One region of the Streptomyces sp. NPDC003393 genome, then DNA from elsewhere that is predicted to be linked to it. Evidence: riboswitches for the same ligand, from Rfam matches in the RefSeq annotation. Region 1 holds a riboswitch; the other holds the start of a gene.
The links. Region 1 has a riboswitch for glycine ahead of gcvT (glycine cleavage system aminomethyltransferase GcvT). Riboswitches for the same ligand answer to the same signal wherever they lie in the genome.
Positions count from the first base shown of each region.

Region 1 (5,919 bases):
GGGAGGAGATCGACAGGCCCGTCTCCCGGGTGAGGCGCAGCAGCTCGTCGCCGGTGCGGAAGGGGTACTTCAGCACGGTGTCGTCCAGCTTGATGCGGTCCGCGCCGACCGCGTCCTCGTCCACGACGAAGCCGCCGCCCACCGAGTAGTACGTCTTCGACAGCAGCTCCGCCCCGGCGCTGTCGTACGCCTGGATCGTCATGCCGTTGGCGTGGTACGGCAGGGCCTTGCGCCGGTGCAGGATCAGGTCGTCGTCGAAGGAGAAGGCGATCTCGTGCTCGCCGAGGAGCCTGAGGCGGCCGGCCGCCTTGATCTCCGCCACCCGTTCGTCGGCCCCCTCCACGTCCACCGTACGCGGCGAGGCGCCCTCCAGGCCGAGCAGGACCGCCTTGGGGGTGCCGTGGCCGTGCCCGGTGGCGCCGAGCGAGCCGTACAGCGCGCAGCGCACGGAACCGACGGAGGCCAGCACGCCTTCGTTGCGCAGCCGGCGCGCGAACATCCGCGCCGCGCGCATCGGGCCGACCGTGTGGGAGCTGGACGGGCCGATGCCGATCGAGAACAGGTCGAAGACCGAGATGGCCACGGTCACTCCTCAAGACAGCAGAAACGCTCAGACGGGGGGTGGTGGGGCACCCTCACGGGTGCCCCACCGGCGAGTCACTTGTTCAGACCCGGGTACAGCGGGTGCTTGTCGGCCAGGGCCTTCACCCGGGCCCCCAGCGCATCGGCGTCGTAGGACGGCTTCAGCGCCTCGGCGATCACGTCGGCGACCTCGGCGAAGTCCTCGGCCGTGAAGCCGCGGGTCGCCAGGGCCGGAGTGCCGATCCTGAGACCCGAGGTGACCATGGGCGGGCGGGGGTCGTTCGGCACCGCGTTGCGGTTGACCGTGATCCCGACCTCGTGGAGGCGGTCCTCGGCCTGCCGGCCGTCCAGCTCCGAGTCGCGCAGGTCCACCAGGACCAGGTGCACGTCGGTGCCGCCGGTCAGCACGTCCACACCGGCCGCCCGGGCGTCGTCCCGCACCAGGCGCTCGGCCAGGATGCGGGCGCCCTCCAGGGTACGACGCTGGCGCTCCTTGAAGTCGTCGCTCGCCGCGACCTTGAAGGCCACCGCCTTGGCGGCGATCACGTGCTCCAGCGGACCGCCCTGCTGACCGGGGAAGACGGCGGAGTTGATCTTCTTGGCCAGCTCGGCGGTGGACAGGATCACACCGCCGCGCGGGCCGCCCAGCGTCTTGTGGGTCGTGGTGGTGACGACATGGGCGTGCGGCACCGGGTTGGGGTGCAGGCCCGCCGCGACCAGACCGGCGAAGTGCGCCATGTCGACCATCAGATACGCGCCGACCTCGTCCGCGATCCGGCGGAAGGCGGCGAAGTCCAGCTGCCGCGGGTAGGCCGACCAGCCGGCCACGATCAGCTTCGGCCGGGACTCCTTCGCCAGCCGTTCCACCTCGGCCATGTCGACCAGGCCGTCCTCGCCCACGTGGTAGGCGACGACGTCGTAGAGCTTGCCGGAGAAGTTGATCTTCATGCCGTGGGTCAGGTGCCCGCCGTGCGCGAGGTTCAGACCCATGATCGTGTCACCGGGCTGGAGCAGCGCGAACATCGCGGCCGCGTTCGCCTGGGCGCCGGAGTGCGGTTGCACATTGGCGTGCTCGGCGCCGAACAGGGCCCTGATGCGGTCGATGGCGATCTGCTCGACCACGTCGACGTGCTCGCAGCCGCCGTAGTAGCGGCGGCCCGGGTAGCCCTCGGCGTACTTGTTGGTGAGGACCGAGCCCTGGGCCTCCATGACGGCGACCGGGGCGAAGTTCTCCGAGGCGATCATCTCCAGCGTGGACTGCTGGCGGTGCAGCTCGGCGTCGACGGCGGCGGCCACCTCCGGGTCGAGCTCGTGCAGGGGGGTGTTCAGAACAGTCATGTGCGTGTGTCCGCTCCTCAGCCGGCGGTCTCGGCGGCGTACTCGTCGGCGGAGAGCAGGTCGGCCGGCTCCTCCGCGACACGCACCTTGAACAGCCAGCCGCCCTCGAAGGGCGCGGAGTTCACCAGCGACGGGTCGTTCACCACGTCCTCGTTGACCTCGGTGACCTCACCGCTGACCGGGGAGTACAGGTCGGAGACCGACTTGGTCGACTCCAGCTCCCCGCAGGTCTCGCCCGCGGTCACCGTGGTGCCGACCTCCGGCAGGTCGGCGTAGACGACATCGCCGAGCGCGTTGGCCGCGAACTCCGTGATGCCGACCGTCGCGACGCCGTCCTCGGCGGGCGACAGCCACTCGTGCTCCTTGCTGTAGCGCAGCTGCTGGGGGTTGCTCATGGCCTGAATTCTCCTGTACGCGGGGGACTGCTGGTGACTGAGGGACTGCTGAAAGCTCTGGTGAGCAGGTTGATGTGCCGGCCGTCGCACGTACGGGCGCGACACACCGGCACACGGCGTCCGGGACCCACCCTGCCGGGCCGGTCCTACTTCTGCCGCTTGTAGAAGGGCAGCGCCACGACCTCGTACGGCTCGTGCCTGCCCCGGATGTCCACGCCGGCGCCCGGCGTGCCCGGCGCGGCGTGCGCGGCGTCGACGTACGCCATGGCGATCGGCTTGCCCAGGGTGGGGGAGGGGGCACCGGAGGTGACCTGGCCGATCACCTCGCCGCCCGCGACGACGGGGTACCCGGCGCGCGGGACGCGACGGCCCTCGGCGACCAGGCCGACGAGCACCCGGGGCGGCTGGGAGGCGGCGCGCTCGGCGGCGGCCAGCAGTGCCTCGCGGCCCACGAAGTCACCCTCCTTGTCGAACTTGACCACCCGGCCGAGTCCGGCGTCGAACGGGGTCAGTTCGGTCGTCAGCTCGTTCCCGTACAGCGGCATGCCCGCCTCCAGGCGCAGCGTGTCGCGGCAGGACAGCCCGCACGGCACCAGCCCGGCGTCCGCTCCGGCGTCGGTCAGCGCCTGCCACAGCTTCTCGGCGTCGGCCGGCGCCACGAACAGCTCGAAGCCGTCCTCGCCGGTGTAGCCGGTGCGCGCGATCAGCGCCGGCACCCCGGCGACCGTGCCGGGCAGGCCGGCGTAGTACTTCAGGCCGTCCAGGTCGGCGTCGGTGAGGGAGGCGAGGATCGCGGGGGACTCCGGGCCCTGCACGGCGATCAGCGCGTAGTTGTCCCGGTCGTCGCGGACCTCGGCGTCGAAACCGGCCGCCCGCTCGCTGAGCGCGTCCAGCACGACCTGGGCGTTGGAGGCGTTGGCGACGACCATGTACTCGGCCTCGGCCAGCCGGTAGACGATCAGGTCGTCCAGGATGCCGCCGTCCTCCCGGCAGATCATGGTGTACCTGGCCCGGCCCACGCCGACGGAGGCGATGTTGCCGACCAGCGCGTGGTTCAGCAGGGCGGCCGCCTGCGGGCCGGTGACGGTGATCTCACCCATGTGGGAGAGGTCGAAGAGCCCGGCCCGGGTACGCACGGCGATGTGCTCGTCGCGCTCGGAGCCGTAGCGCAGCGGCATGTCCCAGCCGGCGAAGTCGGTCATCGTCGCACCGAGCGCGCGGTGCACCGCGTCGAGCGCGGTATGACGGAGCGGACGGGGTGCGGAACTGCTCATCGGGCGTGTCTCCCAGGCTGTGGGGATCCCCCCGCGCGAGCGTGGCCCGGCGCGGGGAAGGGCGAGGACGGATCGGTGTCCTCCCCATCTGTCATCGGAACCTGAGAGGTTCGCCATGACCGCCGTAGGACGGACGGTCATGGCTTGCACCTTGGGTGGAGCCGCTGCGGCAGCGGCCCGCTTTTCAGATGTGCCTCGCCCGCGCGGTAACGGTGCCTGAGAGATTCAAGGGAGGGACTTGCTCCTTCGGCGCCCCAGCGAGACGGCTGCTGGGAACTCTCCCGCGCGGATTCAAACGGCCTGTATGCAGTTGGCGCGGACATCATTGCACGCCGGGCCGGATCACGTCAGGCCGCGTCTGTGACCGACCCGTGGCAGAACGCGCATGAAATCGCGGGACGCCGGGCATTACCTTCTCTTTACGCTCGAAGGGGAGGACGATGACGCTGAACAGGACCACGCCGGCGTACGCCACGAGTCGCGCCCTCGACCTGCCCGGCCGCCCCGGAGCCCGGGGGCCGCTCGCGCGGGCCCGCGAACACGGCGGCCGGCGGCCCGTCCCCGTGGTGCGCGACCTGCGCGAGCGCGCCGGCCGCGGCCCGCACGCGCTCTTCTTCGGCCCGAACGACCTGGCCGTGGTCACCGGCCTGCCCGGCAGCGGCAAGTCGACCCTGATGCGGCGGGCGGTGCGCGGCCCGGGGATCGACTCCCAGGACACCCGCGACCGCTGGGACGCCCGCCTCGCATCCCGCCTGCCCTACGCGCTCTACCGTCCGCTGGTCCGCCTCGCCCACTACGCCGCGCTGCGCCGCGCGCTGCGCTCCGGCGAGGGAGTCGTGGTCCACGACTGCGGCACGCAGAGCTGGGTCCGCGGCTGGCTGGCCCGCGCCGCCCGCCGCCGCGGCGGCACGCTCCACCTGATCCTGCTGGACGTCACCCCCGAGGCCGCGGCGGACGGCATGCGCCGGCGCGGCCGCGGTGTCTCCCGCTACGCCTTCCTGCGCCACCGCAGGGCCACGGCGCGCCTGCTGCGCGCGGTGGAGCGGGGCGAGCTGCCGCGAGGCTGCGGCTCGGCGGTCCTGCTGGACCGCGAGGCGGCGGCCGCGCTGCGCCGGATCGGCTTCACCGGTCCGCCCCGCACCGGCACCCGATAGCCTTTCGGTCACAACAGCGGTTTCCAGCAGGTGGTAGGCGAATGGACATTCCGGCGGACTTCTCCGGGGGCTACCCGGCCGACTATCCGGCACAGGCGCATCCCCAGCCGCACGGCGGCTGGCCCGGCAACGAGCTGGAGGAAGTGCTCTCCGCCTCCATCGGCATCCCCTCGGCCGGCGGCCGGATCGTCGAGGTGCTGGGCCGCAGCTTCCTGTGGGTCCCCCTGCCCGGCGGCGGTGGCCCGCACAGCGGTCCGCTCGATCTGCCCACCCTGGAGATCGACGGCCAGGCCTACGTTCCGGTGTTCAGCTCCGAGGAGCAGTTCCGCCAGGTCGCCGGCGCCCACATGCCGTACGCCATCGCACCCGCCGTCGAGTTCGCGCGCGGACTGCCCCCGCAGGTCGGCATCGCGCTGAACCCGGAGGGCGTGGTCGGCATCCCGCTGCCCCCGCCGGCCGTGGCCGAACTCTGCCGCGCCGGGCGCACCGAACTGGACGGTCCGGGAGGTGGCCGCGTCCGGCTGTTCGAACCCGACTGGCAGGACGACCCGGTGGACTTCCTGGCCGCCGCCTCCGACGAGTTCGCCGGCACGGGCGTGGTCCTCGCGGCCCGCCGCTGCCTGGCCGCGATAGAGACGGCCGACCCGGTGATGTTCATAGGCGTCGAGCTCTCCCAGTGGGACGACGACCTGCGCGCCCGCCCCCTGGAGGCCCTGGGCCGCGCCCTCGCCAAGGTCCCCGTCCGGTGGCCCGTCAACCTGGTCCTGCTGGACGTGACGGACGACCCGGTGGCGGGCTGGCTGAAGGAAAAGGTCCGGCCGTTCTACCAGTACGGCCACTGAAGACCTGTCAGCGGCGCGGGACCGTGGCGCGATCCGGCTCCCCCCGCGGGGGAGCGACGGGCCACGGTCTTCCCCGCACCCGCGCGACGACACCACGCACCGAGCCCGCGGACGGGCTCTAAGCTGGAGCCACGGCTCGGTCGAAACGTTGCTTGTACGAAGGGGCGGTAAAAAGTGAGCGCGAGCGGCACGGCCGCGGCCGGGCACGTGGAGCAGACACTGCGCCAGGTGACGCCCGGACGCCACGACGCCTACGAGGCGCTGCTGCGCGCCCTCGCGACCCCGACCTCCGGCCAGGTCTGGATGCTGCTCTGGCACGGCCAGGCCGGTTCCC
Region 1 is NZ_JBSFRB010000040.1:52,032-57,950, forward strand. It holds gene ACWDUZ_RS30275 (L-serine ammonia-lyase) at 1-583, opposite strand, end outside; gene glyA (serine hydroxymethyltransferase) at 658-1,920, opposite strand; gene gcvH (glycine cleavage system protein GcvH) at 1,938-2,315, opposite strand; gene gcvT (glycine cleavage system aminomethyltransferase GcvT) at 2,462-3,589, opposite strand; glycine riboswitch at 3,668-3,783, opposite strand; glycine riboswitch at 3,784-3,883, opposite strand; gene ACWDUZ_RS30295 (AAA family ATPase) at 4,030-4,743, shown strand; gene ACWDUZ_RS30300 (enhanced serine sensitivity protein SseB) at 4,785-5,585, shown strand; gene ACWDUZ_RS30305 (enhanced serine sensitivity protein SseB C-terminal domain-containing protein) at 5,760-5,919, shown strand, end outside.

Region 2 (5,919 bases), on a different contig from region 1:
TCGCGGGGCCGGGGACCCGCAAGGCAGTGAAACGCCGACATATGCCACCGGCCTGGGGGAGCGCTCGGGCGGCTCCCGCCGGGCATTCGGCTAGCCTTTCCCCACGGCGGGGCACGGAAAACCACTCGTAGGGTGATTATCACTCGGCGTGCCGAGTGTGGCGATCGTTGACGCACCCCCGGTGACTGCCTACCGTCGAGGAGGCAGGTCGAGGACGGAGGTCGGCGTGAGAAGCAGCGGCGACAGTACGGCTGGGGGCGCCCCCGCTGGTGAGGTCGGGGGAAGGGGTCCGTATCCTTCTCCGGGCTCTCGGTTCCGCTCGAGCATGGGCTACGCCCATCACGTCAGCACGGCCGATCACGCTCCGCAGCGGCCAACGGTCGTGCCGAGCAGCAAGGGGGCGGCGTCCATGGCGTCCGAGCAGATCGGCTACCGCGGTCCGACGGCCTGCGCGGCCGCCGGCATCACCTACCGCCAACTGGACTACTGGGCGCGTACGGGCCTGGTCGAGCCGAGTGTGCGGCCCGCCCACGGCTCCGGCACGCAGCGGCTGTACAGCTTTCGTGACGTCGTCGTCCTGAAGATCGTCAAGCGGTTCCTCGACACCGGTGTGTCGTTGCAGAACATCCGTACGGCCGTCCAGCACCTGCGTGAGCGGGGCTTCCGTGACCTGGAGCGCATGACGCTGATGAGCGACGGCGCCACGGTCTACGAATGCACCTCCCCCGACGAGGTGCACGCCCTGCTCCAGGGCGGGCAGGGCATCTTCGGCATCGCCGTCGGCGTGGTGTGGCGTGACGTGGAGGGTGCACTGTCCCAGCTGCACGGCGAGCGCCTCGACACCGGCGAGACGCTGGTGGGCCACAACCCCGGCGACGAACTCGCCCGACGACGCAACCGGGCGGTCTGAGCGGCGCACGCGCTGCGCAGGTGACCTCGGCCGTGCTGTCCCGGTTGCCGGGCCGTGAGGTCGGGGCGGGCCCGGCTTCCGGGGCGTTGTCAGTGGTGTGGTGCAGCATCGGAGGTGTGAGAAGCGCGCCGACGATCCTGCACCTCGACATGGATGCCTTCTTCGCCCAGGCGGAGCAGGCGTCCAAGCCGAGCCTGCGCGGGAAGGCCGTGATCGTGGGCGGTCTCGGACCGCGTGGGGTGGTCTCCACCGCGTCGTACGAGGCCCGGGTCTTCGGTGTCCACTCGGCGATGCCGATGGCCCAGGCGCGGCGGCTGGCTCCGAACGCCGCGTACCTCGTCCCGCGCTTCGGCTTCTACCGGTCCATCAGCGAGCAGGTGATGGGGCTGCTGCGGGCGCTGTCGCCGCTGGTGGAGCCGCTCAGCCTGGACGAGGCGTTCGTGGACCTGGAGGCCGGGGGAGTGGCCCGGGACGCCGATTCCGCCCGGCTGGCCGGGATCCGGCTGCGCGCCGACATACGTGCCGTGACCGGTCTGACGGGCTCCGTGGGACTGGCCGCCTCCAAGATGCTCGCGAAGATCGCCTCCGAGCAGGCCAAGCCTGACGGACTGGTTCTCATCGAGCCCGGCACCGAGCGGGCCCTGCTGGGCCCCATGTCGGTGCGGACGCTGCCCGGCGTGGGCCCCGCGACCGGCGACCACCTGCGGCGGGCCGGGATCCACACGGTCGACGAGCTGGCCGAGGCGGGAGAGGACGAGCTCGTACGGCTGCTGGGCAAGGCGCACGGGCAGGCGCTGTACGCCATGGCACTGGCGCACGACGAGCGGCCCGTGGTCGCCGAGCGCGAGGCCAAGTCGGTGTCGGTGGAGGACACCTACGACGTGGACATCCACGACCGGCTGCGGGTGGGCCTGGAGGTGCAGCGGCTCGCCGACAGGTGCGTACGGAGGCTGCGCGGGGCCGGGCTGTCGGGCCGCACCATCGTGCTGAAGGTACGGCGCTACGACTTCTCCACGCTGACCCGCTCCGAGACCCTGCGCGGGCCCACCGACGATCCGGCGGTGGTGCGGGAGGCGGCGGCCCGGCTGCTGGACTCGGTGGACACCACGGGCGGGGTGCGGCTGCTCGGGGTGGGCGTGTCCGGGCTCGCCGACTACACGCAGGAGGACCTGTTCGCCCAGGCGGCCGGCGCGCGGGTGGACAGCCCCGAGGAGGAACCCGCGGACGAATCGGCGCCGGAGCAGCCGGCCCCCGCCGAGCGGCACTGGCCGGCGGGCCACGACGTACGGCACACCGCATACGGGCACGGCTGGGTCCAGGGCAGCGGCCTCGGCCGGGTCACCGTCCGTTTCGAGACGCCCGACTCCGAGCCGGGGCGGGTGCGGACCTTCCGTGTCGACGACCCCGGCCTGGAGGCGGCGGATCCGCTGCCGCTGGTGCGGCGAAGACCGGACACCACCGACGGAGACCGCGGCGTCGCCGAAGCGGCCTGCGATACGGAAGCGGCCTGCGATACGGAAGCGACCGGTGGCACGGAAGCGACCGCTGGCACGGAAGCGACCGGTGGCACGGAAGCGACCGGTGGCACGGAAGCGACCGGTGACGCGGAAGGGACCGGTGGCACCGAAGCGGTGATCGGTGGCACGGAAACCACCGGCGGCACGGAGAACACCGGGAGCGCGTCCTCGGTGGCCGGCGGGCCCTGGCCGGGGTAGCGCGCCGGGCGGACGGCGCTCGCCCTCAGCTTTCCTCGGATCCGGATCCCGCGAGTCGGCCGAAGTCGTGGTCCGCAAGGGTGGGGGGAGGCGCCACATCGAGGCCGTAGTGGTGGTAGAGCTGCAGTTCCTGCTCGGGGGAGAGGTGGCGGCCGACGCCGAAGTCGGGGGCCTCCTTGATGAGGGCCCGGTCGAAGGGGACGTGCAGTTCGCCGCCGACGAGTTCGCTGGGCTCGAGCGGCACGAAGGCGTCCCGGGAGAACAGGCCGGTGCGTATGGCGGCCCACTCCGGCACCCCGGTCGCGTCGTCGAGGTAGACCTCGTCCACCGTGCCGATCTTGGTGCCGTTCCGGTCGAACGCCTTGCGGCCGATCAGGTTGCGCGGATCGATGTCGGTCTGCACGGTCCCTCCACTAGGTCGCAACTCATTCGTAAGCACTACAAAAGAGCACAATCGGGAGAGCGGCCACTCGAGCCCGCCCCGTGGAGCCCGCTGGTACCCTGGCAAACGGCTGCTGACCCCGTGCGGGAGAGTCCTCCACCACCATCGGAGGCGCCGAAGGAGCAAATCCTCCCCGGAATCTCTCAGGCCCCTGTACCGCACGGACGAGGTCACTCTGGAAAGCAGAGCGGGTGTCGACGGATGCCGCTCTCACCGACGGTGAAAACCGGGTGCCCTCGGGCGCTCCGGTGAAGCTCTCAGGTTGAGATGACAGAGGGGGAGGCCGTCGGGGCACCCGAGCCGTGGTGTCCCTCGAAGGTCGTGTCAGACCAGGAGGCCTCCGCAATGACCGCCCAGCGCATTCCGCTCTCCGAGCTCGAAAAGGGCATTCCCTTCGAACAGCGCCACATCGGGCCCGATCAGGAGGCGCGGGCCAAGATGCTCGCGCAGGTGGGTTACGGCTCGCTCGACGAGCTCACCGCCGCCGCGGTGCCGGATGTGATCAAGAACGCCGACGCGCTCGACCTGCCGGGTGCCCGCACCGAGGCCGAGGTACTGGCGGAGCTGCGCTCCCTCGCCGACCGCAACCAGGTCCTCGGCTCGATGATCGGTCTCGGGTACTACGGCACGTTCACCCCGCCCGTCATCCTGCGCAACGTCATGGAGAACCCGGCCTGGTACACCGCGTACACCCCGTACCAGCCGGAGATCTCGCAGGGCCGCCTCGAGGCGCTGCTGAACTTCCAGACCATGGTCGCCGACCTCACCGGGCTGCCGACCTCCGGCGCCTCCCTTCTGGACGAGGGCACCGCCGCCGCCGAGGCGATGGCACTGTCCCGGCGCATGGGCAAGAACAAGAAGGGCCTGTTCCTGGTCGACGCGGACGCGCTGCCCCAGACCATCGCCGTGATCAAGACCCGCGCCGAGCCGACCGGTGTCGAGGTCGTGGTCGCGGACCTCGGTGAGGGCATCCCCGCCGAGATCGCCGGGCGCGAGATCAACGGCGTGCTCCTGCAGTACCCGGGGGCCTCCGGCGCCGTACGCGACCTCAAGCCGGTGATCGACCAGGCCCACGAACTCGGCGCGCTGGTCACCGTCGCCGCCGACCTGCTCGCCCTGACCCTGCTGAAGTCCCCCGGCGAGCTGGGCGCGGACATCGCCGTCGGCACCACCCAGCGCTTCGGCGTGCCGATGGGCTTCGGCGGCCCGCACGCCGGCTACATGGCGGTGCACGAGAAGTTCGCCCGCAGCCTGCCCGGCCGCCTGGTCGGCGTCTCCGTGGACGCGGACGGCAACAAGGCCTACCGCCTGGCCCTGCAGACCCGTGAGCAGCACATCCGCCGCGAGAAGGCCACCAGCAACATCTGCACCGCCCAGGTGCTGCTCGCCGTCATGGCCGGCATGTACGCCGTCTACCACGGCCCCGAGGGGCTGAAGGGCATCGCGCAGCGCACCCACCGCTACGCCACGATCCTCGCCGCGGGCCTGAAGGCGGGCGGCGCCGAGGTCGTCCACGGCGCCTACTTCGACACGCTCACCGTCAAGGCCGAGGGCCGGGCCGCCGAGGTCGTCGCCGCCGCCCGCGAGGCCGGCGTGAACCTGCGCCTTGTGGACGCCGACCACGTCTCGATCGCCTGCGACGAGACCACCGACCGCGCTCAACTGCGCGCCGTGTGGTCCGCCTTCGGCGTCGAGGCCCGCATCGACGCCCTGGACGCCGCCGCCGAGGACACCCTGCCCGAGGCCCTGCTGCGCACCGACGCCTACCTCACCCATCCCGTCTTCCACCAGCACCGCTCCGAGACCGCGATGCTGCGCTACCTGCGCAGGCTGGCCGACCGCGACTACGCGCTCGACCGCGGCATGATCCCGCTGGGCTCCTGCACCATGAAGCTCAACGCGACCACGGAGATGGAGCCGGTCACCTGGCCCGAGTTCGGTGGGCTGCACCCCTTCGCGCCCGCCGAGCAGGCGCAGGGCTACCTCACCCTCATCCACGAGCTGGAGGACCGGCTCGCCGAGGTCACCGGCTACGACAAGGTCTCGCTCCAGCCCAACGCCGGCTCGCAGGGTGAGCTCGCCGGCCTGCTCGCCGTCCGCGGCTACCACCGTGCCAACGGCGACGGCCAGCGCACCGTCTGCCTCATCCCGTCCTCCGCGCACGGCACCAACGCCGCCAGCGCCGTGATGGCCGGCATGAAGGTCGTCGTCGTGAAGACGGCCGAGGACGGCGAGATCGACGTCGAGGACCTGCGGGCGAAGATCGAGCAGCACCGCGACCAGCTGGCCGTGCTGATGATCACCTACCCGTCGACGCACGGTGTGTTCGAGGAGCACGTCGCCGACATCTGCGCCCGGGTGCACGACGCCGGCGGCCAGGTCTACGTCGACGGCGCGAACCTCAACGCCCTGGTCGGGCTCGCCAAGCCGGGCCACTTCGGCGGCGACGTCTCCCACCTGAACCTGCACAAGACGTTCTGCATCCCGCACGGCGGCGGCGGTCCCGGCGTCGGCCCGGTCGCCGTACGCTCCCACCTGGCCCCGTACCTGCCCAACCACCCGATGCAGCCCGAGGCCGGGCCGGAGACGGGCGTCGGTCCGATCTCGGCCGCCCCCTGGGGCTCGGCGGGCATCCTGCCGATCTCCTGGGCGTACGTCCGGCTGATGGGCGGGGAGGGCCTCAAGCGCGCCACGCAGGTCGCGGTCCTCAGCGCCAACTACGTCGCCAAGCGCCTGGAGCCGCACTACCCGGTGCTCTACACCGGTCCCGGCGGCCTCGTCGCGCACGAGTGCATCATCGACCTGCGGCCGCTGACCAAGACGACCGGTGTGAGCGTGGACGACGTGGCCAA
Region 2 is NZ_JBSFRB010000078.1:8,108-14,026, forward strand. It holds gene ACWDUZ_RS37850 (MerR family transcriptional regulator) at 227-910, shown strand; gene ACWDUZ_RS37855 (DNA polymerase IV) at 1,027-2,625, shown strand; gene ACWDUZ_RS37860 (PRC-barrel domain-containing protein) at 2,651-3,028, opposite strand; glycine riboswitch at 3,142-3,236, shown strand; gene gcvP (aminomethyl-transferring glycine dehydrogenase) at 3,413-5,919, shown strand, end outside.
Region 2: linked by a shared signal. The riboswitch ahead of gcvP (aminomethyl-transferring glycine dehydrogenase) and the one ahead of gcvT (glycine cleavage system aminomethyltransferase GcvT) in region 1 are both predicted to bind glycine.